3 regions of the Fructilactobacillus carniphilus genome follow, and region 1 is predicted to be linked to each of the others. Evidence: predicted binding sites of a transcription regulator. Region 1 holds the regulator's gene; each other region holds the start of a gene.

Region 1 (10,811 bases):
CCACGGTTTTGATTTGGTTACGAAACCGGTTTTTCCCAGTAAAGGAGTAAGTCGCAATGAAAATGGAATTAATTAAATTTTTGGGCACGCCGATGTTCGGAATTGCCCTCTCCCTACTAGTTTTCCTATTAGGGACCTTCTTATTTAAAAAATCCAAGGGATTCTTTCTCTTTCAACCGCTGTTCGTCAGCATGGTGTTAGGAATTTTCATCCTGTGGTTAATCGCCAAAGTCACAAATCTGGACGTGACTTGGGTTTACAAAAACCTTTACAAGCCTGGTGGTGACATCATTTTTTGGTTCATCTATCCAGCCACGATTGCCTTTGCGATTCCGTTGTTTAAACGAAACGACATCGTCAAGAAGTACTGGCTGGAGATTCTCCTCTCGCTCGTAATTGGATTATCAATTTCAGTGGTCATCATGTACTTCGTTTCCAAACTATTGGGACTCAACAACGCCGGGATTGCTTCGATGCTCCCACAAGCCGCTACAACAGCCGTCGCCATGCCAATTGCCGCTGGGATTCACGGAATTCCGGCCATCACAGCCATGGCCTGCATCTTAAACGCCGTAATCATCTACGCCATCGGAGACTGGTTGATTAAAATCTTCCGCCTCAAGAACCCGATTGGAGTGGGATTAGGTTTAGGAACTGCTGGTCACACGCTAGGTTCGGCCAAAGCGTTAGAACTCGGTGAAGTCCAAGGGTCCATGGCCGCTATCTCTGTCGTTATTATCTCGATTGTGGTTGACGTCGTCGTACCGCTCTTTGCCAACTTGGTTCACATTTAAACTAAAGCGAACATCAGCCCAAGCCTCCCTAAAGTTAGCTTTTAGGGGGGCTTTTTTTGCTGTAATTGCACTTCAAGCATGCACCAAAAACAAAAAGAACGGCTTCTGCGGTGAGCGGAAGCCGTCCTTTTCAGGTAAACAATTTAGCAATAATTAGTTACTCAAATGGTAATTGTAAGTTGAAACAATGATGTTTTGTCGTGAATTCAAGGCCGCCCGTAACCGGACTCCAGTCTGGTTATGCAGCACTTGTTGCCATGGTTTCCGCGGGACGAATTGCGGAACCAAGACGGTCGTGGAGTAGTTAATATCATCATCCTTCCGGGCCATTACATCACAGAACCGCAGCACTGGATCATTCAATGACCGGTACGAAGTATGGATGTTAACAAACCGGATATCCGGATATTCACTCTTGAATTGATTTTCAATCTTGTTTTCCTTGTCCGGATCGGAAGCAAAGGAAACGTGGACTGCGACCACTTGATCTGCAATCGAGTTGGCATAACTGATGGCCTGGCGGGTCACCTGGGTAACATTTCCGACCAACACGATAACTGTAGAACCCTCATATTCCCGAATCTGAACGGATTCATTCTTATTGTGAACCCGTAACTGCCGCGCTACTTGCTGGTAGTGATTGTGAACCCGGTAGAACATGTACAAGATCAACGGCATGATGATCAGGTACGGCCAAACTTCCTTGAAGTGCAGTGCAAACAAGAACAGCACTAACATAACCGAAATTCCAGCCCCAATCAGGTTAATGAACATCTTACCCGGCCAGAAGCCTTCCTTGTGGTGCAACCAATGCACAATCATTCCGGATTGAGATAGTGTGAATGGTACAAACACCCCAACCGCGTACAGTGGAATCAGGAGGTTCGTTTTCCCGTTAAAGATCCAGATTAAAACGATGGCTCCAATGGCCAGCGAAATAATCCCGTTGGAGTAACCCAACCGGTCCCCCTTATCGAGGTAGGCATGGGGCAGATACTTGTCTTTGGCCATGTTGTAAGCCAAGATGGGAAAGGCTGAGAATCCAGTGTTGGCAGCAACAGCCAGAATCAAGGCCGTTGCTAGTTGTAACATGTAGTAGAAGAACCCGTGGCCAAAGACGCCCGTCCCGATTTGAGACAGCACCGTATCCTTAGCGTTCGGGATAATGCCCATGTAGTAACTTAAGAACGTGATGGAACCAAAGAAGATGGCCAAGATGATTGCCATTAAAGCCAAAGTATTGGAAGCATTCTTCCGGTTCGGTTGCTTAAAGTTGGGCACTGCGTTACTGATGGCTTCCACTCCGGTTAAGGAAGCAGACCCGGCCGAAAAGGCTTTAAAGAACATTAACAGGGTCATCCCCTTCACGGAGGCCGTGATTGGTGCTGCAGCATGATAGGTAATCTTCCCCGTTAAAATGTTATACCCACCAACGATAATCATTAGAATAATCATCAAAATGAAAAGGTAAACGGGCAACACTAGGAAGGACGCCGAATCACGCATCCCCCGCAGGTTCAAGACCATGATGAACAGCACAATCAGAATCGCAATCGGAACCTGATAGTGATACAGGCTGGGAATTGCTGAGGTAATCGCTTCCGTTCCAGAGGTCGTAGACACCGCCACGGTCAACATGTAGTCAACCAGTAGCGAGCCCCCGGCCACTAGCCCAGCGCCTTCACCCCAGTTACTCCGAGCCACCACGTAAGCTCCCCCACCAGAGGGGTAAGCATAAATAATTTGCCGGTAGGACAAAGTAATGGCGGCCAGAAGAATTAACACCAACAACGCAACCCACATTTGGTACATAAGGGCTGCCGTTGAGAGCGTAATCAAGACTGCCGTAATCTGTTCCGTTCCGTAAGCCACTGATGATAACGCGTCTGACGACAACAGGGCTAATCCCTTAAAAATGGTAAGGGATTGCCCTGATTCATCGGTACTTTTCAGCGGTCGGCCAATAATTAAACGTTTTAAATATCGCCACATGAAACTGTACTCCTATATCTTGAATTTGCTAACTAGCATTTTTATACAACTGCTACTATACTCCGACTGCCCGTTTCCGACAACAAAAAAAGAGAAGTTTACTAGAGTAAACTTCTCTTTAATTAATTAAATTACATCATGCCAGGCATTCCTTGTGCCATGGCCGGATTATCGTTGCCGCCATCTTCCTTTGGTTCTTCCGCAACCACAGCTTCAGTGGTCAACAATAAGGAAGAAACAGACGCAGCGTTTTGTAAGGCAGACCGACTAACCTTGGTTGGGTCAACTACACCGGCGGCAATCATGTCTTCGTACTTGTCGTCCGCAGCATTGTACCCAATTCCTGGTTTTTCTTGTTTCAAGTGGTCCACAATCACAGCACCATCTACCCCAGCGTTTTCAGCAATTTGCTTAACCGGAGCTTCCAGAGCCCGACGCACGATGTCAATCCCGGTTTGTTCGTCGCCTTCTGCTTCTACGGCAGCCACATCGTTTAAGATGTTGATGAAGGCCGTTCCACCACCGGGAACAAATCCTTCCTCTACGGCGGCCCGAGTGGCGTTCAAGGCGTCTTCAATCCGGTACTTGCGTTCTTTCAATTCGGTTTCCGTAGCAGCACCAACTTTGATAACGGCTACTCCACCAGCTAATTTAGCCAAACGTTCTTGCAACTTATCTCTGTCAAAGTCAGAGTTGGTAGCAGCAATTTGACCCTTAATTTCGGCAACGCGTTGAGCAATGGCATCCTTGTCCCCCTTACCTTCCACGATGGTCGTCGAATCTTTCGTAACGTTTACTTTATTGGATTGTCCAAGTTGATCAACTGTGGTGTCCTTCAATTCTAAGCCGAGGTCGTCACTAATGACAGTCGCACCAGTTAAGGTTGCGATGTCTTGTAATTGAGCCTTCCGGCGGTCACCAAAACCAGGAGCCTTAACAGCAACCACGTTGAAGGTCCCCCGCATCTTGTTCAGAACCAAGGTTGGGAGCACTTCGCCACCAATGTCATCGGCAATCATCAGCAACGAACGACCTTGTTCCACAACTGATTGCAACAACGGCATGATGTCTTGCATATTGTTAATCTTCTTGTCGGTGATTAAGATGTAAGGATTGTCTAAATCAGCTTCCATTTTTTCTTGATCAGTGACCATGTATTGGGACATGTAACCACGATCAAATTCCATTCCTTCCACCACGTCCAAGCTGGTTTCTACTCCCTTGGAGTCTTCGATGGTAATTACCCCATCGTTTCCAACTTTTTCCATGGCATCGGCAATCAAACTACCCACTTGTTCGCTAGCAGAAGAAATCGAAGCGATTTGGGCAATATCATCTTTGTTTTCCACCTTGTGGCTCATCTTGTGTAAGCTATCAACGGCTGCTTTCGTGGCCTTTTCAATTCCGCGACGAACGCCCACTGGATTAGCACCGGCCGTCACGTTTTTCATTCCTTCTTTAACGATGGCTTGGGTTAAAACCGTAGCCGTCGTAGTTCCGTCCCCAGCAACATCGTTCGTCTTGGATGCTACCTCAGAAACTAACTTAGCCCCCATATTTTCAAAGTGATCAGGTAAACTAATTGCCTTAGCAATCGTAACCCCATCGTTGGTAATCGTTGGGTCGCCAGCAGTTTCTTCCAAGACTACGTTCCGACCCTTTGGTCCCATCGTTGTTTTAACTGTGTCAGCTAACTTGTCGACCCCTTTGAGCATGGCGCTCCGAGCGTCATCAGAAAACTTTAATTCTTTAGCCATTTTCATTCACCTCATGTTTAATTAATTTGAACTTGCTATTTCAGCCTAATTGTTAAATTATTTAACGATTGCGAGGAGGTCACTTTCGTGCATCACAAGATATTCTTGATCTCCATCGTTAACTTTAGTTCCGGCGTACTTATCAAACATCACAACGTCACCTTCACTAACTACGGGAGCAACTTTTTCACCGTTATCAAGTACTCGCCCCGTTCCAACCGCTACGACTTTTCCTTGGGTTGGTTTTTCCTTAGCGTTTTCAGCTAATACAATACCACCAACCGTTTCTTCCGGTTGGTCTTGAATTGCAATAATGACACGATCTCCAATTGGTTGTAACATCATTAATCCCTCCAATAAAGTAACGTTTTAGCACTCAAACTCATCAAGTGCTAATTACATTATTAAATATAAGCTCCTTCGAATTTAAATGCAAGAATTTAGTTCAAAAAAAGAGTTCCTATTTCCGGAACCCTTAGTCATCGTTGCCATGATCATAATGATCGATGAAATAAATTAAAGTTTGCAGTTCATTAGTGAGATCCACATTGTGCACCCGAATCCCATCGGGAACGTTTAAACGTCGGGAGGTAAAGTTCAAGATGCCCTTCACGCCTGCTTCTGAAACCTGATCAGCCACATCCTGAGCCACATTAGTCGGAACAGTTAAAATGACCACGCTAATCTGCTGGTCCCGGAGTTGTTTAATCATCTGATCCATGGGATAAATCGGCACCCCACCTTGAATCGTGTTGACGTTTTTGGGATTTACGTCAAAGGCGGCAGAAATCCGAATGTTACTGTCCTGGTGAAAGTTAAAATTTAATAGCGCGTGCCCGAGGTTTCCGACTCCAACTAACGCTACGTTGGTTAAACGGTCCTGGTGCAGGATGTTTTTGAAGAATTCCAAGAGGTTCGTAACGTCGTACCCATAACCCCGTTTTCCCAAGGCTCCAAAGTACGAAAAATCGCGCCGAATCGTTGCCGAATCCACGTGAATGGCATCGGCCAGTTCCGTCGATGAAACCCGTGTCTTTCCTCCATCGTGTAAAATATTTAAGTAACGATAATAAAGTGGTAGCCGTTTTGCGGTTGCACGGGGAATCTTCACTTCTGCCATTTGCTGATGGCCTCCTTCAAATTAGTCGTTCTACTCTTAATCTCATTTTACCACAAACTATGCGCTTGTGAATTTTTTCGTTAGACCGGCAATGATTCCCGACTTGATTGGAATGTTCAACTAAAAAAGATGCTTCTTTTTCAAATTCAACCCGCTTAGTTAATTCCATTAGGTTTGTGAATGATTTCATCTCGGTTTTACTTAGCAAACCACAAAATATGATAAGATTACGGCAGGAGGAAGCACAATGATTATTTTACAGGCACAACACCTGACCAAACGCTTTAACGGGACGCCCATTTTTGACGACCTTAATTTAACCATCGATGATCACAGTCATATCGGACTCGTAGGTCAAAACGGGGCAGGAAAATCAACCTTATTAAAGCTACTGGTTGATCCTAAAACCGCTAGTGATGGACACGTAACGATTAAACAAGGACTGTCAATTGGGTACCTCCCCCAAAATACAGGGTTACATTCTGACCGGACCATTGAGGCCGAATTAGAACTCCCCTTTGCACGTTTAATTAAAATGGAAACTCGAATTCACGAATTAGAAACCGAAATGAGTCAACCAGCGGTCATTGCTGATCCTGAGAAACTGGCGGCCATTTCCAAAACCTACGATCAATTACAAGCAGATTTCAAGCGCGACAATGGCTATGGCTATCACGCTGAAATTCGAACCGTCATGAGTGCTTTTGGGTTTTCAACTGCTGACCAAAACCGACCGATTAATGAACTTTCCGGAGGTCAACAAACTCGGGTGGCCCTGGCAAAACTGCTATTAGAAAAACCAGACCTTCTGATTCTCGACGAACCGACCAACCACATTGACATGGAGACCACGGCCTGGCTTGAAAACTTTCTCAAGTCTTATAGTGGCGCCCTGTTGGTGGTTTCCCATGATCGGTACTTCTTGGATCAAGTGGTTAATGAAATTTACGACCTCGAAAACGGCCGGTTGACCCACTACTCGGGAAACTATAGCTTTTTTGTAAAGGAAAAACAGCACCAGTTAGAGATTGCCGCCAAGAAATACGAAAAACAACAGCACCAAATCAAAAAAGACGAGGAGTTCATCCAAAAAAACATGGTCCGCGCTTCGACCACCAAACGAGCTCAATCCCGCCAAAAGCAATTGGCAAAAATCGAACGGGTTGAAAAACCGCATCCCCAACATGCGACCGCCCGCTTCCAATTCCATCCGAACCGTAAAAGTGGTGAGGTCGTGCTCGACGTAGAAAAGCTGGGCATCGGCTACCAAACAGAACTTAGTTACCCCATCGACTTCCACTTAAAACGCGGTCAACGGGTCGCCATCTTTGGACCTAACGGAGTCGGAAAATCCACGCTATTAAAAACAATTGTGGGTGAAATTCCCCCACTGCGAGGAACCATCAACTTTGGCACTGGCGTCCAAATCGGGTACTACGACCAACAACAGGCCCGCCTGCATCCTGAAAAAGACGTGCTTCATGAACTTTGGGATGACTATCCGACCACGCCAGAACGAGAAATTCGCTCCATCTTAGGCAGTTTTCTTTTTAGTGGGAATGCGGTCGAAAAACAGGTTGCCAACCTTTCTGGTGGGGAACGAGCCCGGTTGCTATTGACTAAACTTTCGATGCAACACGATAACTTCCTAATTCTGGACGAACCAACCAATCACCTCGACGTTGACAGCATCAACGTTTTGGAAAAGGCCCTGTTGGAATTTCAGGGTACGATTCTCTTTGTCTCTCACGACCGGTACTTTATCAATCAATTAGCGACCCACATCGTGGAATTGAGTGCGGATGGCTCCACCACCTACATGGGGAACTATGATTACTACACGGCTAAAAAAGCAGAAGAAGCAGAAATTGCGGCTCACGAACAGTCAGAAGCAGCTCCCGCGCCCAGCGAGCCGGTTTCAGAAAAAAAGCAACAGTTCCAACGCCAAAAGGACGTCCAACGCCAACGCCGCAAATTAGAACGATCCGTACAGGACTTAGAAAAACAACTGGGTCAGCTAGAGGAACAAGTAACTCAGGTTCAAACTGACATGACCCAGCCGGAAAACTACCAAGATCCAGAACGGAGTCAACAGCTCCAGGAACAACTCCACCAACTCCAATCCGAACAACAACGAGTGGAAAATGAGTGGGAAACCGCGAGTGTGGATCTCGAAGAACTTAACGAAGCTTAAAAAAACTCCCCGTCGGCGTCACGCTGACAAGGAGTTTTATTTATGACTATTTTAATAGTAGCAGGGAAAAATGAATCAATAGGGATAGAACTCCTAAGATACAAGCCCCCCGTTTGTCCTGATACTTAGTAAAACTAGCGTAACAAAACGTGAGGACTAGGACTTTGAGAGCTGCTGTGAGGATAGGCGTATTGATGTGAAATAATCCGGTCACTAATATGGTAATGGCATCCGCAATCAAAATGGCAAAACCCATTGCCACAAACAAGGCTTGAACATTTAATTTCCGGGAAAGCATTTTTAAAACCAGCCAATTAACTAAATAAGTGACTCCGAATCCCACGGTGGAAACAAATAAAACCAAGAACAGCTGGAAAAACGTAAACTGCAGGTCCGAAAAATGAGCCAGGTTCTTAACACCTAGTAAGGTGGTTCTTCCTATCAAAAACTTAGCACTGGTAAAGTACAAGACAACGTTCGGACATAAAACACTGATAACAAAAAATAGCAGGTAAGTTGGCCACGACCAGCGTTGGTTTGCTTGCTCTTCCATCTAAAATTCCTCCTGATTAAGCACCGTTGCTTAGCATTCTTTATAGTTTAACAGGCAATGTTTTTCAAAACAATTACTACTAGTTAGTTGCTAACTTTAATTTAAGATTAAAACTAAAAGAGGAACGCAGTTGCGCTCCTCTTTTAGTTTGATAACGTTTTAAAATTAATCATCATACTTAATGTTTCGGCACATAGCGGCGATGCCACACTACAGCTCCGACCACAATTGCCACTAAAACAATCCCCCCAATCACCCACGGTAAGATGCTGTGATGTGTCTTAGTTTTAGTTTTAGCTTGATCTTGATTCGTTTTTTTCGTTGCTTGCTTTTTCTGAACGGATTTTTTTTGCTTCTTTTTGGTAGTTTGCTTTTGGTCAGCTTTCGTAGTGGTTCCAGATGCGTCTGCCTGGTCATCAGCAGTTTGTCCCGACTGAGAAGTAGCTGATTGGCCTGTTGCGGTTGAATTTGTTTGACTGGCTCTGGTCGATTGCGAGGTAGTAGCGCCAGAATCACCCTGTTTTTTAGTAGCAGAATTCGTTGAGGTGGATTGCGAACCAGAACTAGTCTGACCTTGATTTCCGTTTGCCGAATAAATGATGGTCATTTCCTGAACTCCGGTACCATCGGTAGAACCCCCAAATACCATTGCAGGCCCATAACTATCGTTTTGTCCGTTTGCAACCCGGACGTACCGATAGCCATTAATGCTGGGCACCGAAGCATAGTAAGTCGTTCCTGATTGGCCCGTAGCTGTGGTTGCTGAGCGGATGGGATTGCCGTTCTGATCAACGTAGTGGACAATAATCTCTCCTTGGTCAGCATTCGAATTGGCCGTTTGGGCTTGAACCGTTAATGGGTTTGCTGACAGAGTAACAACCCCGACCGTTCCCAGTGTTAGTGCGACTACGCCAGTTAATAGGAATTTTGACTTTTTCATTGTGATTCATCCTCGTTTCATTATTACTTCAACGTAATTATACCACCAAATTAACTGGTTTTATGAAACCGTTTTAATGAAAAATTGCAATCTTACTTAGGCCGACCCTTTTTCATAATTTTCCAGATATACCAGTAATCGGCCAAGATAACCACGATTAAAAGTAATTCGCCGACCATTAACCAATCAAAATGCTACTGTAAAACGGTAATTAAAATTGAAGAAAAAACGAAAAAGACAATTACAAAGGGAACAGTTTTGACCTTCATGTTTTTATTTGCTTGGTAGGGATACAAAAGCAAAAAGATCAACATGAAAATTAACATGAACAGTGTAGCGATTTGATAAACGGTTTGACTAACAAAAGAACCGTAAAGCATTCCTAAAGAGGCTAAAAACCATAAGACACAGTCGCTGAATAAAATATTTTTAAGTTTAAACATTCATTAAGTCCTCCGTTACAGCTTGATTTCTTATTTGATGATTCACCTACTGTAACAATTAATCTAATTCATTTCAAGGTAGTAATCAGCAATAAATTATCCGCTTTCATTCCCTAATTCGCGGTTTCTAATTACGCTAGTTCTCATTCCATGGTGCTATACTTGCCTTGTACCAAATAATCCATAGAAAAGAGTGACCATCATGGAATTTAACAACGTTACCATCATTGGCGGAGGAACCTTAGGCTCCCAAATTGGCTTTATGTCCGCCTTTCATAACAAGAACGTCACCATCTGGGGCCGTTCTGCTCAATCTATTGACCGAACTAAAGCTCGAATTGCTCGCTGGGAAACGGCAGTTCAGACTGATTTAAACGCCACTGACGAACAAATCAAAAACGCCGAAAAGCACTTACAGTTCACCACTGATTTAAAGGATGCTTTAGCTGGTGCTGATCTGGTAATCGAAGCCCTGCCAGAAAACGTAGTAACTAAGGATGATTTTTACGCTCAGTTCAAGGACCTGGCTGATCCCAATACCATCCTTGTAACTAACACTTCTACCTTCTTACCTTCACAATTTGCTGAAGCAACTGGTCGGCCGGGTAAGTTTTTGGCTTACCACTTTGCCAACGAGATTTGGAAATTCAACACGGCCGAAATCATGCCACAAAGCAAAACTAATCCCGCTCTACCCGCGGAATTGCAACGATACTCTAAAGAAATTGGCATGATTCCAATCATGATTAATCAGGAACAACCAGGCTACATCTTGAACAGTCTCCTGGTTCCCTTTCTAAACAACGCTTTAATCCTCTGGAGCAAGGGAATTGCCAGTCCTGAAGACATCGATAACACTTGGACCATCGGAACTGGAGCCCCCAGCGGTCCCTTCCGGATCATGGATACAGTGGGAATGAAAACCATTTACGAAATCGCCCACAATTCCAGTGACCCTGATTTACAAGCAGCCGCCGAAAAGGTCAAAGCGATGATTGACGCCGGCAAGATTGGACGT
Region 2 (10,811 bases), 450 kb from region 1:
GTTATCGGCTTCAAATCGTAGTTTAGATTGGTAATTAATTCGATTATCGTCTATCTGACGCCAGTGCGCTGCAATGATCCGCCCGGGTTCGGCTTGACTAAAGTTATTACAGTCGACCCGGTGAATCGAGATTCCCCGACCCTTCGTAATGTAACCGATGATTTCATCTCCTGGCAGCGGCAAACAACAATGGCTAATCCGTACTAAGACGTTGTCAATTCCATCGATGGCAACGTTGTCCGCTGGTCGATTCCCCTGCGGAGCCTGTGCTTCTTTTTTCGTCGAAAGAGTCTGCGGTTGTTCCAAAAGCTCTTGTTCAGCTTGTTGTTCGCGTTCTCGTTGCCGTTCATCCCGAATCTCACTGGTAAACCGATTGGCCACTCCCACTACGTGGATGTCGCCAAAACCAAGGGCGGCCAATAAATCGTCTTCCGACCGGTAGTGCAGTTCGTTTAAAACTCGCTCCCAATTTTCGGTAGTTAATAATTCGTTGGGTCCATAACCCGTTTCTTCTAATTGATTGTGGAGTAATTCTGAACCAGTTTTGATGTTATCTTCGCGGTTTTGCTTTTTAAAAAATTGATTAATTTTGTGCTTAGCACTGTTAGTGTGGACCAAATCCAACCAGTTTTTTCCCGGTCCCGTTGAATTGGCGGACGTAATGATCTCTACAATATCCCCATTTTTAATCTGATAATCTAAAGAAACCATCTTGCCGTTGACCCGCGCTCCTGTAGCTCGGTGACCAACCTGCGTGTGAATGGAGTACGCCATGTCCAATGGACCCGCGCCCTGAGGTAATTCCAGCACGTCTCCGTTCGGAGTAAAGGCATATACGTGATCAGAGAAAAGCTCTCCTTGCACGCTATCCATGAACTCAGAAGCGTTATCAGTTTCTTCTTGAATTTCAATAATCTTTTTAAACCAATTCAGTTGCATGTTATTTTCATCATTGGCAACTGCATCAGTTTCTCCCTGCTTATAAGCCCAGTGGGCTGCCACCCCATATTCCGCAATCCGGTGCATTTCTTTGGTCCGAATTTGGATTTCCAGGGGTTTGCCTTCGGGACCAATCACGGTCGTATGCAATGACTGGTACAAGTTGGGTTTGGGCATCGCAATGTAGTCTTTGAACCGACCAGGCATTGGGGGCCACTTGGCGTGAACTGCTCCCAAAATAGCGTAACAATCCTTCACCGTGTCCACAATGATCCGAATGGCGGACAGGTCATAAATTTCTTCGAACTTCTTGTGCTTGTCCACCATCTTTTTATAGATGGAATAAAGATGCTTGGGCCGCCCGTAAATTTCGGCATCAATGTGATAGTCCTTGATGGCGTTTTTAACCTCGCGAATCGCATCCTGAATGTAAGACTCCCGTTCGTTGCGCTTGGATTTCATGGAGTGGGCAATTTTGTAGTATGCATCCGGATTCAGGTAGCGCAATGCCATATCCTGGAGCTCCCACTTCACGGTCCCCATCCCAAGGCGATCAGCAATCGGCGCGTAAACGTCCAGCGTTTCCTTGGCAAAGCGGGTCTGAAACTCAGGGTTTAAGTCCCCCAATGTATCCATATTGTCCATCCGATCTGCCAGTTTCACAATCATAACTCGAATGTCTTTACACATTACCAGCAATAACTTGCGATAATTTTCTGCCAATGCTTCACGACTGGAATTATATTTAATTTTACTAATCTTGGTAACTCCGTCCACAATCAGGGCTACGTCATCCCCAAATTGTTCCCGCACGTCTGCCAGTTGTACATTGCTATCTTCCACCACATCATGCAAAAAGCCGGCGGTCACCGCTACAGCATCCATGTTTAAATCAGCTAAGATACCGGCTACGTTAGTGGAGTGGGCAATGTAGCTTTCTCCAGAAGCCCGTAGATTCGTTCCGTGAGCATGCCGAGCGACTTGATACGCCCGTTTAACCATGTCAACTTGATCCGGATCCATTTCAGTCTGAATTTTAGAAAAAATCTCAGTCGGTTGCCACTGTTTTAGACTAGCCATCGGTTTCACCCCCACTTAGTAATAGCATCATTCGTAATCTACTTGATTTTAATAACATTTTATCATTTAAGTTCGGAAAGTACAGACATGGCACTTAAAAAGTACAACGGTGCCGATTCAGTTCGCAGAATCCGGGGGCCTAAGCCCACCACGTGAAAAGCATGATCCTGTAACCATTTCACCTCCGTCGGGCTCAGACCGCCCTCCGGTCCAAAAACTGCCAGTAAGCGTTGACCTGGTTGCATCTTCGTCACGACCCGCACCAATTCACTCACTTCTCCACGTTTGGCCGCTTCTTCGTAAGCTACCACTCGTTGATCAACTTGAACGTCCAATAAATCAGTGAACCGGTCTAAATAACGAACCTTAGGAACTAGATTTCGGTGAGATTGCTCGGCAGCACTGTGCGCAATCTTTTGCAAGCGTTCCACCTTTTTACCGGCTTTGTGCTTCCACTGAGCTACTGACCATTCAGTCGGTAGAAAAATAATTTCTGCAACACCCATTTCCGTCGCCTTCTGCACCATTAACTCTGCTTTTCCACTCTTGGGTAGTCCACAGGCAATCGTGGTGGCAATCGGAAGCTCTGCATCGTGATCCGTTTGCAGTACGATTTTAATGGTGCCCTGGTTCTCATCCATTAATTCCCCGATGAAAACCTGCTGCTGATCATCCACAAATTCCGCTTGGGCTCCCGGTTTGGCTCGTAACACCCGCAACCAGTGTTTTTGAATCGCGGTGGGCAACGAAACTTCAGCCCCCACCGTCAGTGCTTGATCCATAAAATAGTGTTGCACGTTATTGTCCTTTCTTTGTCGCAATTACGGCCCGCCAGTTGTCCACGGCCATGATTTGTTCAACCGTCAACTGTTGCTCATCTAACTGCGCTTGAATCTTGGGTAACTGATCCACGTAAATCCCGGCAAGAATGAGCTGACCGTGATCACGCAAGTGCGCGGGAACCTGGGGGATCAGTGGCAATAACACTTCTGCTAACATGTTAGCGACAATCACGTCGGCCGTACCGTCAATCCCAGTTAATAAACTGTTTTGTGATACTTGAATGTCTTCCATTCCGGGGTTCATCGCTAAATTTTTCTGTGCCGATTCCACTGCCACGGAATCGTTATCCCACGCTCGGATTGCTTTGGCTCCCAATAAACGGGCTCCAATGCTGAGCACTCCCGAACCGGTTCCAACGTCAAAAAGCGTTTCTCCCCCACGTAGAATCGTTTCTAACGCTTGTAACGACATCTTCGTCGTGGGATGCGTTCCCGTTCCAAAGGCCATCCCAGGATCAAGACGAATCACCTTTTGGTCGGTCTGAGCAGGTTGATAATCTTCCCAGTTAGGCACCACCGTCAGGTAACGAGTAATCCGCTCCGCGTGGTAATATTGTTCCCATTCGGTCGTCCACTGCTCGTCAACCGGACGAGTCTCAATCGTCGCCACGCCCGCGTTTAGCCCATATTCAGTAAAGTGGCTCAGCCCTTGTTCGACTTGTTTGATAAAGGCAGCTGGGTTAAGGTCCTCAGTAATATACGTAATTACTGCCACTTGATCGCCCGGTAATTGATCATCGAGTTGAATTCCTTGAGCTCCGGCTGTAATTAGTAGGTTACTAACCGCCTCTGCGGCTTCATTAGTGGTAGTAATGCGAACTTCCGTTAGCTTCATAACATGTTATCCCTTCTTAGCAAAAGAAGCACCCCGCCAAGGATGCTTCAAATTACTGTTCTTCTTTAATTTTTTGCAACTTGGCTTCGTGATACGAAAGGTGTGACTTGAGATACTTCAAGAGACTTCGTTCGGTCTTAAAAATCCGTGGATGCTTCTGTTTATGCAAACGTAAATCAATTTCTTTAATTTTTTGGCGTCCAGTCCATCCGTGTCCATAGCGTAAAATAATCCGATTATTCAACTCATCTTTACCAAACCGGAAAATGTAAACACTGTCTGGAGTCATTAACGGGCGGATGTAACCCTTTTTGTAGTGATAACCATTGTCACGCAAAAATTTTTTGGTCATTGCTAACACGTTATCCACCTCCATTTTTTAAATTCGATTAAACCTATTATCCATGGTACTGGAGCAATCCCAAAATGGCAAGAAGATTTCTTGAATTTAGATAATAATCATTTAAAATCACAAAAAAAAAGGCGTATCACTACGCCTGCCATTAAAAATGCTTATTTTACGATTTCACAGAATTCAATCTTTTCGTGGTTCGGACCATAGATGTTAAAGAACTTAATTCCTTTGTCCCAGAATGGACGGGTTTGAATTTCAGTATCAATTAAATCTAAGCCCATGTCCTTAGCTTCTTGTAAAGCAGCAGCTGCGTCAGTTGCATTTAAAGAAATGTGATTAATGGCTCCGTCAACCTTAGCAGTTTCGTCACCTTCCCAAGTTTCAATCATTAAGTTGTCATACTTCATGAATGCACAACGATTGCCTTGGTATAAAAATTCGCCTGCTTTAGTAAAACCTAACTTTTCGTAAAAAGCCACCGTTTCGTCTAAATCCGTAGCTGGAATCCCTACGTGTTGTAATCCAGTAAAGTAGTTATCTAATGCCATTGTAATCTCTCCTTTGGGTTTGGTTCACTTCACCATGTGAAGCTTTGAACACCTTTATTATAAGTCATTTTCAAAGAATAATAAAGTGTAACCGCTTAATTTTTTCTTTTAATTGCCACAATTAGTTCAAAAGGAATTAGCTGACCGTCAATTCGTACCAATCCAGCTTCGTGCCCTGTTACCCGTCCCTGAGCTTGAAAATACTGGGTTTCCAGGCCCCTGGTTTGCTTCCAAATCAGCGTAACCGGCTGCTGCTTTTGCACAGCGTACTGCAGTTTCCGGCTAATTTCTGTATGGTTCATCGCTGGGATTCTCTCCCAAGTAGTAGCTTGCTGGACAGCTTGGTGATGTTCGCGGAGGTGTTGGGTATGATCAGATAAAAAGTATCCCTGCCACTTTTGGACCCCTCGATCATGATAATCATGCGCAAAGAATTGTTGTGCCAACCGATCATTCATTACAAAGCACCCGTTTGTTCAATTAGGCGTCCCGTGGTCGGCCAGCGTAAATTACCACAGTTTCGATAATTAATCGTAAAGTGATATTGCTCGCTGACTCCCTTTAAAACCGCTTCTAGCAACTGTAAATCCCTGGGTAAAACTGCCAGAGGCTGAGAACGGACGTTTTGGTGGGGATGCTTAATGTTCAAGAACCAGTTAAAAGCGAGCGCATACGGATCATGCACAATTAAAATGGTGTATCGACTTCCTGGTCGGGGATGAAATTGCTGGGCAATCCGGTGGGTAATGGTCGTAACGGTGGTTGAAACGTCCGGCTTATTCATAGCTATTGCCCCCACTATGACCTCCCACCAATCCGGCACGCTCTAACGCGGTTCCCCCGGGACACAGACTTTGAGCGCGAAAGACAGCATCTACTCCAAACCGTTTTCGAATCGCAGCAGTGACGTGGTCTAGCTCGCGTTGCTTTGTACGTCGCTGGTTATCAGCTAGTAAATCCAGTTGCATTCCGGCGGCAGGGGTTAAATCACCAAAATCCAGATTAATCCGCCGAATCGTTTCCCCGTGCCAGAGCTTTTTAAATATTGCCATCACCACCTGCCGGAGTTCAACCGTTTGATCCGTAGCCGGAATCCGCTGGGTATGGGAGAGATGGTGCGCATCGACTTGCCCATGAGCAATGCCCAGTTGTAACGTAACCGATCCGACCTGGAAATGATGAGCCTGAACGCGAGCGGCAACCTGTTCAGTTAGTTCCTTAATCACCACTGCTAGTTCACTTTCCTGACAGTAGTCCCGAGGCAATACCTGGCCGTTACTATAACTCCGTTGTTGGGGTTGATAATCTTCGTGCAGATTACTACGGTCAATTCCCCAGGCGGTCGCAAATAGTTGGGTTCCAATCACCCCCAGCTCTTGTTTTAAGACATATGGATTAGCGGCAGCTAACTCAGCCATCGAATGAATCCCCAATCGTGCTAATCGTTGTGCCTGGCGTTTGCCAATTCCCCAGACGGACGTTAAATTCTGAATCGGCCACAGTTTGGTTGGTACATCTTCATAATGCAGTTCGCCAATCAGATTCCGGTTATGCTTCGCATAAAGATCCAGGGCCAGCTTGGCTTGCACCGGATTATCTCCAATTCCCACCGTGACGTACAAACCCAGGCGTCGCTTAATCTCACGCTGAATTTGCTGAGCCACTGTTTGTACTGTATTGCCAAATAACCGCCACGAATGGGTCATGTCTAACAACGACTCATCAATCGAATACGGTAACAAGTCTGTTTCGGCCACAAACTCAGTAAAAATCTGATTAATTTCTAGGTTCTTTTTGATATAAAGATTCATACGTGGTGGAACCAAAATGAGTCGTTCATCGTGCGGCAACTCGTACTGGCGGTTCACGTTATGAAGACCAAACAGTTGCTTCGCACGTGGGGAAGCAGCCAAGATTAACCCCCCGTTGGTGTTGGCAGTTTCTGACATGACGCACAAAATTGCTGTTAATGGGTTTAACCCCCGAGCTACGCTTTCACAACTGGCATAAAAGGACTTATTATCAATGAAAAAATAGACCCCGTGGGGTTCTGCATCATAATTCATTATTTCATCTCCCGAACGTTTGTTCGGTATTATTGTATCTCAACACCAAGTTCTTGTAAATGCCCATTTGTCCTCTGGTATAATGGAATGGTACCAACTATATTTAAAATGGAGGACCATCATGTTTAGAGCATACCGTAATTTCTGGCATAATATCTTTAACTTTTCGGGAACCGCTTCGCTCGTCGAATTCTGGATTCCCCTTATTTTTAACTACCTCCTGGCGCTGATAGTCGCCTGGTTATTGGGAGTTTTAGCAGGCACCACATCTGCCCAAGTAATTTTAATCATTTACTTAATCATGTTTTTCTTGGCCTGGATTGGGAGCATTTCTGTAACCTTTCGCCGGCTCCACGATTCTAACCACTCAGGATGGTGGTTCTGGATTCAAATAGTACCGGTTATCGGGACCCTATGGCTCTTAATTCTCCTAATTCTTCCTACTAAAAGAGCTAGTCGCTGGCGTTAACTAAAAAATGGCTGAACCTGTTTAAATTCAGGTTCAGCCATTTTTATTAATTAAAGACCATTCCACCGTCAATCAAGAGTGATTGTCCGGTCATGTAATTTGAATCTGGTCCAGCCAGATAAGAAACACACCCAGCAACGTCTTCCGGTTGCGAAAGCCGTTTTAAAGCGATGTCCTTAGCAAACTGTTCCATGCCCCATTCAAACGGTTTCCCTGCTTTATCAGCCACTTGTTGGGCAATGTCGTTCATCATTGGTGTTACCACGATTCCGGGACAGAAGGCGTTGACCGTGATTCCATCGTCTGCCAATTCCTTCGCCGTGGTTTCGGTAATCCCTCGAATGGCAAACTTGGTAGAGCCATAAACCGTTAAGTTGGGATTTCCAGTCATTCCGGCTTGCGAGGAAGCGTTGATTATTTTACCAGCATGACCTAACTTCTTAAACATCGTGGCCGCTGCTTGAATGCCCCAAATTGTTCCACCGACGTTAATTCGTTCGGCTTCTTCTAGAATTTCTGGAGTTACCTCAAAAATAGGGGTCGTCGGTGCCACTCCGGCGTTATTAACCATCACATTAAAATCACCAAAGTGATCGGAAGCCTTTTGCACAGCGGCAAAAACTTCATCACGGTTGGCGACATCGGCTTGAATCGCGATTGCATCGCCATGGTCATTTTGGATTTCTTTGGCCACCGCTTCGACTTTGTCCAGGGTTCGACCCACTAAGGCCACCGCAAAGCCATCGTGGTGTAAACGTTTCGCGATTGCTTCTCCAATTCCTTGTCCTGCTCCAGTAACTAAAGCAACTTTTTTCATGTCCATTCCTACTTTCTATCTTAAATTAATAACTTTATTATACCTCACTTTGTTAAATAATGAACAAAGAAATTCAAATGAAAAAAGGAGTAATAATTCCAATTAAATTGGCACTACGACTCCTAGAATAATCTAATCAGTTTTCAATAATTGGCTAATTACTTTCCATCCTGCTCCGTATCCGACTGCAGAACGGTCATGAAGGCTTCCTGGGGAATATCCACCTTCCCCACGGCCTTCATCCGCTTCTTCCCGCGTTTTTGCTTTTCCAACAACTTTGCGCGCCGGTCTGGATCCCCAGTGTGAATCCGAGAAGTAACATCCTTCCGGTACGCCTTAATGTTGGTCCGAGCAATAATCTTGGAACCAATGGCCGCCTGGACTGGAATTTCAAAGTTTTGCCGTGGAATAATTTCCTTTAGTTTCCGGACAATGTCACGACTCCGTTCTTCCGCGAACTGACGGTGGGCAATGAAACTCAACGCGTCCACTTGATCACCATTTAACAAGATATCCACTTTAACCAAGTCACTGGCGTGATAACCGTCCACTTCGTAATCCAGTGAAGCATACCCCTTGGTACTAGACTTGAGTTTGTCGAAGAAGTTGAAAATGATTTCTGACAAGGGCATTTGATAAATCACATTAACCCGGGCGTCATCCAAATATTCCATCGTCACAAATTCGCCCCGCCGCGCCTGACAGAGTTTCATCACGGCGCCCACGTAGTCATTGGGAACCATGATTGTGGCTTTCACGTAAGGTTCTTCAATACTTTTAATGGCAGAAACGTCTGGCATTTCAGCTGGGTTTTCCACTTCCACCATGTCACCACCAGTTAAATTAACGTGATAGGTTACCGACGGTGCCGTGGTAATTAAATCTAGATTAAACTCGCGTTCGAGTCGTTCCTGAACTACATCCATGTGCAGTAAACCTAAGAACCCACACCGAAACCCAAAACCGAGGGCTTCAGAAACTTCTGGTTCAAATTCGAGCGAGGCATCATTTAACTTCAGTTTTTCTAGCGCTTCCCGTAAATCCTCAAATTTTGCGTTGTCAGTTGGGTAGAGTCCGGCATAAACCATCGGAATCATTTCCCGATAACCCGGTAACGCCTTCTCCGCTGGATTATTGGCCAGCGTAATCGTATCCCCTACTCGAGTTTGGGTAATGTCTTTAATGCTAGCAGTTAGATAACCAACATCACCAGCCATCAAGAAGTCGCGGGGCAATGGGTTAGGGGAATTAACTCCCACTTCGGTCACTTCGTATTCGCTACCACTATTCATCAGCCGAATCCGGTCTCCGGCTTTTACAACCCCCTCAAAGATCCGCACGCTGAGGACCACACCCCGATAATCATCATAAATAGAGTCAAAGACCAATCCCTTTAACGGAGCGTCAATGGCACCCGTGGGAGCGGGAATTTTAGCCACGATTTCCTCTAACAGCTTATCCACGTTCAAGCCCGTTTTGGCACTAATTTCGACTGCGTCACTGGTATCTAAACCAATCACGTCTTCAATTTCCTTCTTGACTCGTTCCGGTTCAGCAGACGGTAAATCGACCTTGTTAATCACCGGTAAAATTTCTAAATCATCGTCAAGGGCAAGGTAAACGTTAGCCAAAGTTTGCGCTTGAATCCCTTGAGTAGCATCCACCACCAAAATGGCTCCTTCACAGGCAGCTAAGCTCCGGGACACTTCGTACGAAAAGTCCACGTGTCCCGGGGTATCAATCAAGTGAAATACGTAATCCACACCGTCTTTCCCGTGATACTTTAACTGGACGGCGTTCAATTTAATCGTAATGCCTCGTTCGCGTTCCAAATCCATGTTATCCAGTAGCTGATCCTTCATTTCGCGCTTGGACACCGTATCGGTGAGCTCCAAAATCCGGTCCGCTAGAGTGGATTTCCCATGGTCAATATGGGCTACAATCGCAAAATTTCTGATTTTACGTTGGGCCGTTTTCATTTCTTGATAATCCACGTTCATTCCTGCTTTCTTCGGTCGGTCATTTTTCTTAATTATACCAATGGCCCGGTTCAGAAACAAATAGAGCGAGATTTACATCTCGCTCTATTTGCACCAATTATTTCAATTTATCCTTTAATTTTTCAAAGAAGCCCTTTTCGGGGATTGGGTTTTCTCCACTGGCTTCGGCAAATGCTTTTAAAGCCAATTTTTGTTCTGGTGATAGCTTCTTAGGTGTAACCACGGTCACGCGGACCATTTCGTCTCCCTTACTATCGCTGTGCAGACGTGGAGCCCCTTTTCCTTTTAACTTAAAGACCGTGCCCGTTTGGGTTCCGGCTGGAATGGTTAATTTCCCATTTCCATACACGGTTTTAACGTCGATTTCGTTTCCAAGGGCTGCATCCGTAAAGGAAATGTCCTTGTTGTAGTAAATCGTGGATCCGTCTCGTTGAAAGTCCTTACTAGGTAGAACCCGGAAGACAACGAATAAATCACCGTAAGGACCGCCGTTAATCCCGGCGTTTCCTTGTCCTTGTAAACGCATTTGTTGTCCTTCTTCAACTCCGGCCGGAACCTTAACTTCCACCTCGTGGTCTTCGCTGATTTTACCAGCGCCACCACATTTCTGACATTTTTCTTTAATAATCTTTCCGGTTCCATCACACCGTGGACAAGCACTTTGGGTTTGCATTTGTCCCATCGGGGTGTTCACCGTTCTAGCAATCCGTCCGGTCCCATGACAATCAGGACAGGTTTCTGGATGAGTTCCTGGTTTAGCTCCCGTTCCGTGACAATCAGGACATTGAGCTTCTCGTCTGTAGTTAATCTTGGTAGTTTTCCCAAAGATGGCCTCGTCAAAGGTCAAGGTCATTTGGTAC
Region 3 (10,811 bases), 170 kb from region 1:
GTCGATGGACTTAAAACCGGGACGAGCGATACAGCCGGCGAAAACCTAGTGGCAACCGCTACTAAAGGTAATCATCGGGTCATTACCGTAGTGATTGGGGCTGCTACCGGGCAAAGAAATCTGCAGACCGCTAAGATTCTCAACGGCCTCAACCAGCTCCAGGTGGTCAATCTACAACGGAAGAATTTACCCTACCAAAAATTACAGGTGATTAACGGAAAACAATCCTCGGTTCCGTTAGGATTTCAACGCCCGCCTTACTACTGGCTTCGAAAATCGGACCAATTAACAACACGATTAGTTCCTAACGATGGCCTCACTCAGTTCTCAATGCCACTAGCCCCCATCCATAAGAACCAACCATTTGGTCAGCTCCAGATTCAAGCTCCACACCTTCAATTCCTCCAACGACAATCATCATCCATTCCGGTTGTCTTTACCAACTCGGATAACATCGCTTGGGGACGAATGTTCCTTGGCGGCTTTGAGTTAATCGTAATTATAGCTGGATTGGGTTACTTAGTCTATTGGCTGAAAAATCGCTACGCCCCCCGACATTAAATGCAAATAAAAACAGGTTCTCCTATGACAAGGAAAACCTGTTTTTATTTACACTGATTGTTGTAAAAAGGTGGCTAGATCAGCATAAAAACGATCCGTTTCATCAATCATCAAATTATGACCTGAGTTTGAATAGCATTTTACCTTTAATTCCGGATAGGATGGGCGAAGTTTTTCCACGTCTTGGTTGCCGACGATATTGTCATATTTACCAACCAACGCAGTGGTAGTTAATTCCGACTTTTGCCCCCTTAAATCCGGTAATGCATAACGATCGGATTGCATGGCCTGGGTTAACATCGGACTCTTATTTTTCGCCATGACGGTGGCAATCTGTTGTTGATAGTACCGATATTTCAATCGATTAAGGACCACGTTTACTTCCCCAAAACCATTGCTAAATTGAGTTGCATCCGGGCTTACGTAAGTATGTTGCAATTGAGCTAGTTTTCGTTGGGAAGTTGCAGGCACCATCATTGGAACTACTAGTAGTTGCGCCGTTAATTCCTGCGGAAAGTAACTTGATAATCTTGTCGCTAGATAGCCACCGTATGATTGTCCTAACGTCACAAACCGCTGTAACTGTAACGACTTGATAACCTGTACCACCATTTGGAGGGTCGTAGCTGAATCAATAAAGGGTTGGTCCCGCGACTGTCCCATCCCGGGTAAGTCAATGTAAATCCGTTGGTAAGCACGCGTTTGGTTTTGAAAAAAGGGCTCCAGCAGTGGCATTAAGCTAGTCGAGTCCAGTTCATATCCATGCAGCATGACCACGGGAAAACCCGTTCCTACCGTAATAAAGTTCAACATTTTTCGTTCTCCTGTCAGCTACTCAATCCAGTTAGTTACTCAAATGATACCATTTTTAGCAATCACACCAAAAAGCCCTCCAGCTAGAATTCCTAGCTAGAGGACCTTAGTTTAAATTAGGTTAAACTTCTTTATCGGTTTCCGTTTCCACTCCAATTCCATCGTACTCATCCAAAATGATGTCTTTCAGATCAGCAATCAATGGTTCCTTCGGGTTGGCCGTTGTACATTGGTCCCCGTAAGCTAATTCGGCTAACCGTTGGGCTTTTTCTTCCAATTCCTCCCGGTCGACACCTTGGGCTTTCAAGCTCAACGTAACGCCAACTGAGTGAGCTAAATCAATCACTTTGTGCACCAAAGCCTCTTTTAACTCTTCTTCCGAGTTACCTTCTAAACCGATGTAACGAGCAATTTCTGCATAGTCTTTATCAGCGCGGAAGGATTCGTACTTCGGCCACGTTGCAATCTTCTTTGGTTGTTTGAAGTTGTAACGAATAACGTGTGGCAAGGTAATTGCAATCGCAATTCCGTGGGTAATGCCGAATTGACCACCGAGTTTGTGGGCGATGGAGTGGGTAATTCCCAAGAAGGCGTTCGCAAAGGCCATTCCGGCAATCGTTGAGGCCGTGTGCATCTTGTCCCGAGCTTCCATGTCACCGTTGTAAGAAGCCGTTAAGTTTTCAAAAATCATCTTAATAGCTTGCAATGACAACGGACGCGTGTAGTCAGAAGCCATGACCGAAACGTATGATTCAATGGCGTGGGTCAAAGCATCCAATCCAGAAGCAGCAATCGTGCTCTTTGGCACCGTCTTAACAAATTGCGGGTCAATGATGGCTACATCAGGAGTTAAGGCGTAATCAGCCAGTGGGTACTTAATGTGTAACTTAGCATCCGTAATAACTGAGAACGGTGTTACTTCGGAACCAGTTCCGGACGTACTTGGGATGGCAACCATCTTCGACTTGCTTGGTTTTTCAAAGCGGTAAGCCCGTTTCCGAATGTCCAAGAATTTTTGCTTAGCACCAAAGAAATCCGTTTCCGAGTTTTCGTAGATTAACCACATCATCTTAGCAGCATCCAGCGGTGATCCTCCCCCGAGGGCGATAATCGTGTCTGGTTGGAAACCACGCATTTGCAATACTCCGGCATCCACCGTTTCCGTCGTTGGTTCGCCGTGAATGTCATCAAAGATGTAGTATTGGACATCGTCATCACGAGCGTTTAATTCGTCAAGCACCTTGTCAACGTAGTGGTATTTAACCATGGATGGACTCGTAACAATAAAGGCTTTGTGAATGTCCGGCATATCCTTGAGGTAACGCACGGAGTTTTTTTCGAAGTAAATTTTTGGTAGTTTAATCCATTGCATATTATTTCTTCTCTTTGCGATTGTTTTGATGTTCAACAGGTCGTAATCCGTTACGTTATGGGAAATTGAGTTTTGTCCCCATGATCCAGTTCCTAAGGTTAAGGATGGGGTCATGTTATTGTACAAGTTCCCCACCCCACCTAATCCAGATGGCGAGTTCACAATAATCCGGGAGGCTTTCACAGAAACTCCGAACTTCGTCGCTAATTCTTCGTTCCGAGTTTGAATGGCAGCTGTGTGCCCTAATCCACCGTAGTCCAGCAGCTTGTTTACGATTTCAAAGGCATCTTTGTGACCCTTAGCCCGGTAAACGGAGATTACTGGGGATAATTTTTCTCCAGACATCGGGTACTTTGGTCCAATTCCTGTCATTTCCACGGCAAGCACTTGGGTATCTTTAGGAACCTTGATGTTTGCCATGTCAGCAATTTGTTGAGCGGTTGCTCCGGCGATTGGACCCTTAACGCTTAACCGGGTGCTATCAAACATTGCATCAGTTAATTGTTGTTGTTCGTCTTCTGGAACAAAATAAACTCGGTTACGTTCCAATTGTTCCTTCACGTCGTCGTAAATATCATCGTCAATGACGGCACTGTTTTCAGTGGCACAAATCATCCCGTTATCAAAGGTCTTGGATAACACAATGTCGTTCACGGCTTCTGGAATCTTAGCGGTCTTTTCGATGTAAACCGGACCATTACCAGGACCAACCCCTAAAGCAGGTTTTCCAGTAGAGTAAGCGGCTTTAACTAAACCAGGACCACCAGTAGCCAAGGTACATGCTACACCTGGGTGCTTAATCAAGGCATTCGTAGCTTCCCGACTTGGTTCTTCAATCCATTGGATGCAGTCTTTCGGTGCACCAGCGGCCACGGCAGCATCCCGCATGATTTTAGCGGCTTCAATTGAAGATTTCAGTGCTTGGGGATGCAAACTAAAGATGATGGCGTTCCGCGTCTTCATCGAAATGATGGACTTGAACAACGTGGTGGAAGTTGGGTTCGTTACGGGTGTAATTCCCGCGATGACACCTAATGGTTCTGCCACTTTAATCAAATCTTCTTCCGAGTTTTCGTCAATCACACCGACCGTTTTGTCGTTGCGAATGTCGTGCCAGATTTCTTCAGTAGCAAATAAGTTCTTGATGGCCTTGTCTTCAGCGACTCCCCGACCAGTTTCTTCGTAAGCCATTTTACCAAGGCGTTGGTGCGCATCGACTCCGGCAATTACCATGGCGTGCGTAATTTCGTCCACTTTAGCTTGATCAAAACTACTCATTTCGTCTAAGGCCACGTGAGCTTTTTTCACCATCTTGTCGATGGTATTGTCAATTTGTTTGAGTTGTTTTTCTTCTTTTTTGTCAGACATGTTCTTTCCTCCGGTTACTTCCATGTTCTGCAGTACTTGCCCCTCCGATTGAGGAGCAAGGTTTTTTGCCGGTTGTTACTATAAATTAGACAGTTGCGCCCGTAAAATCAAAGACTACCCGACCAACAATCTTGCCGGCTTTCATGTCGTCAATCACGTGGTTAATGTTTTCCAATTTGTCGGTTCTAACGATCGGTTCCACTTCACCAGCAGCACCAAATTGGAAGGTTTCGCGCAAATCTTCCCGGGTTCCGACTAACGAACCCGCGACTTTAATTCCGTCTAAGACCGTCTTATCAATATTTAAGGCCATATCACCCTTTGGCAAGGCCACGGCAACTAACGTTCCGTTGGGAGCCAAAGCGTTTACTGCATTGGTGAAGGCAGCTGCACTAACAGCGGTTACGATCGAAGCATCGACTCCACCATCAGTGGCCTTAATGATTTGTTCCGTCGCATCGTCATCGTGCCGATTAATTACCACATCGGCGCCATTTTCCTTAGCGGCTTCCAGTTTGTCAGGATCACCGTCAGTCACCACTACCCGGGCACCAAAAACGTGTTTAGCCAGTTGCACGGCTAAGTTTCCTAACCCACCGGCTCCGACGATCTCAACCCAGTCACCTGGTTTGGTGTCCCCTTCCTTCAAGGCCTTGTAAGTTGTTACTCCGGCACAAGTTAAGGAAGTAGCTTGGATGGGGTCCAATCCGTCAGGAACTTTGACAGCGTACTTGGCATCTACGATACATTCTTCCGCCATCGCACCGTCCACGCTAAATCCAGCGTTTTTAACGTTTCGACAGAGAGTTTCGTTTCCAGTGACACAGTAACGACAGGTTCCATCAGCAGAGTAGAACCAAGCGATTGACACTCGATCTCCCACTTTCAGGTTATCCACGTCTTTTCCGACCTGGATGACCTTTCCGACTCCTTCGTGACCAATAATTCGACCTGGAACTTCACCGAAGTCCCCGGCAGCAACGTGTAAATCAGTGTGACATAAACCACAGTATTCAATCTTAACTAATGCTTCATGATCTTCGATGGGACGTAATTGAACGTCTTTGACATCCACGTACCCATCTGAGTTCGGACGCACAACAGCTGCTTTCATGATTGTTTCCCCTTTCCAAACCTTTACTTTACGAATTCATTATATTGTTAAACTATTCACATGTCAACTAAAAAACATCTTTTTAGCTTTTAAAAAAACTAAAAAATTAGATATAATTGCGCAGCAACGGCTTTATCATACCAAATCGCGTAAAATATAATTTTGTGTGATAGTGAACAATATAGACAAAAAAAGAGTAGGACCGCTACTTGCGAGTCCTACTCTACCTGTAATTATAATCGGGATAACAGGAATTGAACCTGCGACCTCATACTCCCGAAGCATGCGCTCTACCAAACTGAGCTATATCCCGTTAGTATCATTACCTAATTATGATACCACAAATTCAGTTAATGGTTAAACCGCAAACTGTTTCTCGTTCTTTTCACTGAAACGGATTGTAAAAACGACCATGATTAACTTGAAACAATAAAATGGTAATCATCAGCAATAGGATTGCTAATCCCAATACCAGTGCATCCGTCCCCCGAAAGGGTTGCGCAGTGTACCACGTCCGTTTTTTCTTGCTGCCAAAACGGCGCAGTTGCATGGCTGTACTAATTCGGTCGATATTTTCAAAACTGGATAAAATCAACGGAATAATGATATTGATGATCCCGTGCAAGCGCGTGGTCAGTTTTCCCTTAGAAGAAAGTTCGCTCCCACGCGCTTGTTGGGCATCCTTGATGTCTCCAAATTCACGTTGCACATCTGGAATGTAACGCAGCGTAAGCGCCACCGCGTAACTAATCTTATAGCTAATCCCCAACCGATTCAGACTGGATGCAAACAAACTCGGATTGGTTGTCATAATGAACACCAATGCAAGCGGAACCGTGCAGACGTACTTTAAGGTCACGTTTAACAGGTAAAATAGTTCTTGCGTCGTTACCGTAAAATAACCAGCCGAAATGATCACCGTTTTAGCTCCATAAAGATGCACTCCATATTGGGGTGAAAAAACGAAAACCAGGATCACGTTCAAAATTGAGAAAAAGGCAATAAACTTCACCACAAACGCCACCTGTCGCCACTTTAAGTGGGACCACTTAAAAATTAAAAGCGACAAAATGGCCACTAAAACCAAAAAGCGCGTGTCAAAAGTCGTCATGCAGGCCACCGACACAATCAAGAAAAAGAGAAGCTTCGCAGCTGCGTTAATCCGGTAGATAAACGTGGTGCCAGGATGATACCCTAACGTATTGGCCTCATTCATGCTGTTTCCCCCTCTCCTTTAATGCCATCATCAGCTCCGCTTCGGTAGTGCCAGCTTGCTTAGCTAACGTAGCCAAACTGGTAGAACAAAGGTGCGCAGCGTTCATCAACTCGGGTTGCTGTAATAATTGGTTAGGTGTGACGTCAGCTGCTAATTTCCCATCGTTCACCACTAACACCCGGTTACTATACTGGGCCATCAGTTCTAAATCATGTGTAATTAACATGATGGTAATTCCTTGTTGGTGTAATTGTTCCAAAAAGGTCATGATTTCCGTGTAGGTTTGCCAATCCTGTCCAGCTGTGGGTTCATCCAAAATTAAGAGCTGCGGATGTAACACCAAAATTGCGGCAATCGTCACCCGTTTTCGTTGCCCAAAACTCAACGCACTGAGCGGCCAATTCCGAAATGGGTATAATCCACAAATCTGTAAGACGTCGTTTACTTGAGTTTCAATGTGCTCTACCTGCCGTAACCGTAGTCCCAGAGCCACTTCCGCAAAAACCGTTTTTTGTGACAACATTTGGTTCGGGTCCTGCATCACGTACCCGATGTGGTCCGCAATTTCCTTAATGGAAGCCGTTGCCAATGACTTATCCTGCCACGTAATCGTCCCCGTGCCGCGCAAAAAACCACAAATCAACTTCATCAAAGTCGATTTTCCGGCTCCGTTTTGTCCGACCACACTAATAAAATCCCCTTGGTAGATGGTGCAATTTACTCCAGCTAGGGTCGCGTGATTCTTGTTGGGATACTGAAAGCCAACGTTTTGTAGTTCCAGTAATGCGGAACCCTCAGGCTTCGAATGTGCTTGCTGAACCGCTCCTTCACTCCACCGTCGAATTTGCCCTAATTCCGCCGGCGTTAATTCTAATTGCTGGACGTGATCTAAATGCGGTTGCCGTTGCACGTCGATTCCGGCGGCCTTTAACACCCGCACGTAGAGTGGCGGTTCGATGCCATTTTCTTCTAAGCGTTCTGTTTTTAACAATGTGTCCAGATCAGAATCGCTAACTACCCGACCTTCACTGAGCACGATGGCATGATCAAAAGCGGCGGAGGAGACTAAATCTAAGCGGTGTTCGATCATCACGAGGGTAAACCCGAGTTCTGCTTGTAACTTGGTTACCAGTGCCAAAATTTCGTGACTAGCAACGGGATCTAGGTTTGCAAGGGGTTCGTCTAGTAATAAAATCGGTGCTTGGTTGACTAAAACTCCGGCTAACGAAACCTTTTGCTTTTGGCCTCCCGAGAGTGACTGCGGCGACTGGTTTAGCAATCCCTTAATCTGCAGGCGATTAGCCCATTCGGCCACCACCTGCTTCATTTGGGCTTGGGGCATGGCGTCGTTTTCTAGCATAAAAGCGATGTCTTCCGCAGCGGTTAAACCTGTAAATTGACTGTCTGGGTCCTGCAAAACCGTCGAAACTGAAAAGGAAAGGTCAAACAATGACATGCCTCCAACCGGATGGCCGGCAATTTGCCCGGTTCCCGTTATATCGCCAGGATCTTCCTCTGGAATTAAGCCATTAATACACTTAGCCAGGGTTGATTTACCACTTCCGGAGGGACCTAAAATTAATAGTTTTTCGCCAGGGTGAACGGCGAGCTTTACGTTCGTCAGGTTAGCTTCCGCCTGACTGTTATATTTAAACGAAAAATCACTAAATTCGATGATTGGTTCAGTCATAAGCTCCTACTCTTTTCGTAAACTATCCTTGCGGACCCGAGTAGCGGCGTAGGCTTTAATCAAAATGGTGCCCAAGATTCCCACGGAGATACTGTCCAAGGTTCCAGATAACAAACCCTGCACGTAAACCTTACTAGCGGGTTCACTGTAAATTAAGATGTCTAAGGTTGGAGCTACAAACGCCCATAGAACGTAGTTGGTCACAATTTGAATCAGATTAAACCACACAGCGTCTTTCCAACCAAAGATTCCTTGGTTCACCTTGAAGTACTTACCAAAAAATCCAATCACGAGCCCAAATAAGGCGGAACAGAGCACCCAACTCCACCACGGGTTTCCAAACATCATAAAATCGTTTAAGGCGTGCCCAATGAATCCGACCGAAAAACCGACCACTGGTCCATAAATCAACGCAAAGAGGGCCAAAAAGGCGTAGGTTGTCGCTAAATTAGTGTTAGGAAATCCGGTCGGAATGGAAGCAAACCGATCCAAAATCACGAAAATGGCGGCCCCAATTCCAATGGCGACCACTTTTTTTACCGATAAACTTTTCATTAGCAAAACTCTCCTTTTAATTCTTGTCGATGCCTCTTATTATACGGTTAATTCTGGATTATCTCAATCTGTTTTGTAAAATGGTTCGGCTTTAATCCCAATTCTTCAAACTTTTTCGAACTAAAAACGCAGGGGCCTAAATTTAATTAGGCCCCTGCGTTTGTTGGGGTTAATTTTTCCAACCGTGATTTTTTAAGTCAAAGTCGCGTTTCGGTAACTTGGAAACGTACGGATTACCGGCAACGTAGAAGCGGTACGGTTTTTCCGTCCAACTCCCACGGTCACTCACGCCAATCCGACCACTGGTCACGATTTGTTTGGGAATCTTGCCATGATCTAAATCAATGTCTAAATCCGTTTCCCCAAATTCCAGCTCGTTCAGGTGCTTATCCGTGATGCCCAAGGCTTCCATTAACTTGCCGGGACCATTGGTCAAATCATACCCATGCTTAGCACGATTTTGCTCCATTAATGCTCGTCCCTGGACCGGTTCCAGCCCCCGAATCAAAATTCCCTCGGGAACGTCCCGCGCTTGCGCCGCCACATCGAGGCAGAGCCGCGAATGAATCGAATAAATGTAAATCGTCCCGGGTACGCCATAGAGAGCTTCGTTCGCAGGAGTCCGTTTGCCTTGATAAGCATGCGCGGCTGAATCGCGTTGACCCAGATAAGCCTCTGCCTCCGTAATATAACCACTCATTAATCCTTGCGGTGAGTGGTAAATCAAGAGCTTGCCTAGCAAGCGTTGCGTAATTTCATCCGTGGTTCCCGTTGCAAAGAACCGTCGCAGTCGTTCTGTCACCGTCCGTGCCCGCCTTTAAAAATCACCGTTATCAAATATTACCGTACTACGATCACTGAAATCTTAGCTTTTTTCGCCAACTTCACGCTAATGCTGTAAAAATGGTGTTCCCCATCCTTATCAGCTCCGCAAACGAGCAAGTCGGGCTTAAAGTCTGGAATAATCGTATCCAAGATTTCGTCGTCGATGTCGCCGCCTTCACTGGCGATGGCCGTGACGTTTTCTACCCCGAAGTCCTTAGCCAAATCCACGTACTTGTAAATGACCTGGTTCAAAGCATCTCGCTTCTCGTCTAATTTCTTCGGTGTTAGAGAATCGTAAATGTTGATGTCACCACCCTCTAATACCGAACAAATCCCGAGCTGAGCGTTAAATGTTTTCGCCTGCGTCACCGCGTAACTGAGGGCCCGGACGTTTGCGTCTGGATCATCAGCGTCAATCGTCAATAAAATCCGTTTGAATTCTAATGGTTCTACCTTAGCCATGTATCTCACCTCCTCGTTCATATCATAGCATGAAAGCGCCACACGCGCCCGCAAAATTTTGCTTGTTAATCATCGTCGTCATCCTTGGCATTCAGCTTGGCAATCATGTGCCGGGCCCGAATCCGTCGCATCTTTTCCTTCTTCTTTTCAACCCGCATGTCTTCCATTCCCTTGGCTTTCAACACAATGCCTTCGTCGTTTTTCACCATGTAATAAATGGAAATCAGAATCATGATGCAGACAAACATCAATGGAAAGCCGGCAATCGCACAGAACGTTTGAATGGTATCAAATCCACCCACAACCACGATTCCAAAGGCAAAGAGAACAAAAACAACAACCCAGGTCATCCGGTTCAATTGACTTGGATCCTGATTGCCCTTCAGCTCGAGACTCGTAAAGGACGACACGATGTAGGCCGAAGACGAAATCGTGGTGGCCAAGAAAATGAAACAGGAAATACAGTAGACCGCAAACACGATTCCCTTCATTGGCAAGGTCCCTAGAACTGCCGTAATCACGGCCGCCTGTCCGTGCGTGTTCAAAATGTGGACCAGGTTTACGACTCCGTTTTTTTGCAGCCACAACGAGTAACCCCCGAGGATGGCGTAGAAACTCAAACAACCAGCCGAACCGTACATCAACATTCCCAGTAAGACCTGCCGAATCGTCCGGCCCTTAGAAATCCGGGCAATGAACAATCCCATAACGGGCATGTATGACAACCACCAGCCCCAGTAAAAAATCGTTTCGGAGTTAGCAATGTCAGGGGTGCCGTTGGGAACCGTGTTGGTACTTAGTTTCACGAAGTTACTGGTTAACAGGCCTAAACTGT

The links. The regulator Rex, encoded in region 1, represses fermentation and respiration genes when NADH is low (regulators of the CRP and FNR family bind a similar motif). The targets are predictions, from matches to a motif close to TTGTGAANTANTTCACAA.
Region 2: a site for Rex is predicted at 8,001-8,018, ahead of M3M37_RS02050 ((S)-acetoin forming diacetyl reductase). Genes of this name have one in related genera too.
Region 3: a site for Rex is predicted at 5,273-5,290, ahead of adhP (alcohol dehydrogenase AdhP). Genes of this name have one in related genera too.

The regions. Positions count from the first base shown of each region.
Region 1 covers NZ_CP097121.1:833,874-844,684, forward strand. The annotation lists gene M3M37_RS04245 (CidA/LrgA family protein) at 1-50, shown strand, start outside; gene lrgB (antiholin-like protein LrgB) at 57-794, shown strand; gene M3M37_RS04255 (APC family permease) at 948-2,786, opposite strand; gene groL (chaperonin GroEL) at 2,918-4,543, opposite strand; gene groES (co-chaperone GroES) at 4,601-4,885, opposite strand; gene M3M37_RS04270 (redox-sensing transcriptional repressor Rex) at 5,019-5,663, opposite strand; gene abc-f (ribosomal protection-like ABC-F family protein) at 5,911-7,857, shown strand; gene M3M37_RS04280 (hypothetical protein) at 7,904-8,410, opposite strand; gene M3M37_RS04285 (MucBP domain-containing protein) at 8,589-9,350, opposite strand; gene M3M37_RS04290 (3-hydroxyacyl-CoA dehydrogenase) at 9,996-10,811, shown strand, end outside.
Region 2 covers NZ_CP097121.1:387,841-398,651, reverse strand. The annotation lists gene M3M37_RS02095 (RelA/SpoT family protein) at 1-2,019, opposite strand, end outside; gene M3M37_RS02090 (RsmE family RNA methyltransferase) at 2,082-2,840, opposite strand; gene prmA (50S ribosomal protein L11 methyltransferase) at 2,818-3,696, opposite strand; gene M3M37_RS02080 (hypothetical protein) at 3,749-4,057, opposite strand; gene M3M37_RS02075 (VOC family protein) at 4,210-4,599, opposite strand; gene M3M37_RS02070 (hypothetical protein) at 4,695-5,057, opposite strand; gene M3M37_RS02065 (hypothetical protein) at 5,057-5,383, opposite strand; gene M3M37_RS02060 (Y-family DNA polymerase) at 5,376-6,665, opposite strand; gene M3M37_RS02055 (DUF805 domain-containing protein) at 6,787-7,134, shown strand; gene M3M37_RS02050 ((S)-acetoin forming diacetyl reductase) at 7,181-7,951, opposite strand; gene lepA (translation elongation factor 4) at 8,110-9,951, opposite strand; gene dnaJ (molecular chaperone DnaJ) at 10,049-10,811, opposite strand, start outside.
Region 3 covers NZ_CP097121.1:1,003,578-1,014,388, forward strand. The annotation lists gene M3M37_RS05110 (serine hydrolase) at 1-561, shown strand, start outside; gene M3M37_RS05115 (alpha/beta fold hydrolase) at 610-1,374, opposite strand; gene adhE (bifunctional acetaldehyde-CoA/alcohol dehydrogenase) at 1,496-4,114, opposite strand; gene adhP (alcohol dehydrogenase AdhP) at 4,200-5,228, opposite strand; tRNA gene M3M37_RS05130 (tRNA-Pro) at 5,468-5,541, opposite strand; gene M3M37_RS05135 (energy-coupling factor transporter transmembrane component T family protein) at 5,614-6,444, opposite strand; gene M3M37_RS05140 (ABC transporter ATP-binding protein) at 6,437-8,134, opposite strand; gene M3M37_RS05145 (ECF-type riboflavin transporter substrate-binding protein) at 8,141-8,689, opposite strand; gene M3M37_RS05150 (DNA-3-methyladenine glycosylase) at 8,859-9,491, opposite strand; gene M3M37_RS05155 (universal stress protein) at 9,530-9,976, opposite strand; gene M3M37_RS05160 (BCCT family transporter) at 10,042-10,811, opposite strand, start outside.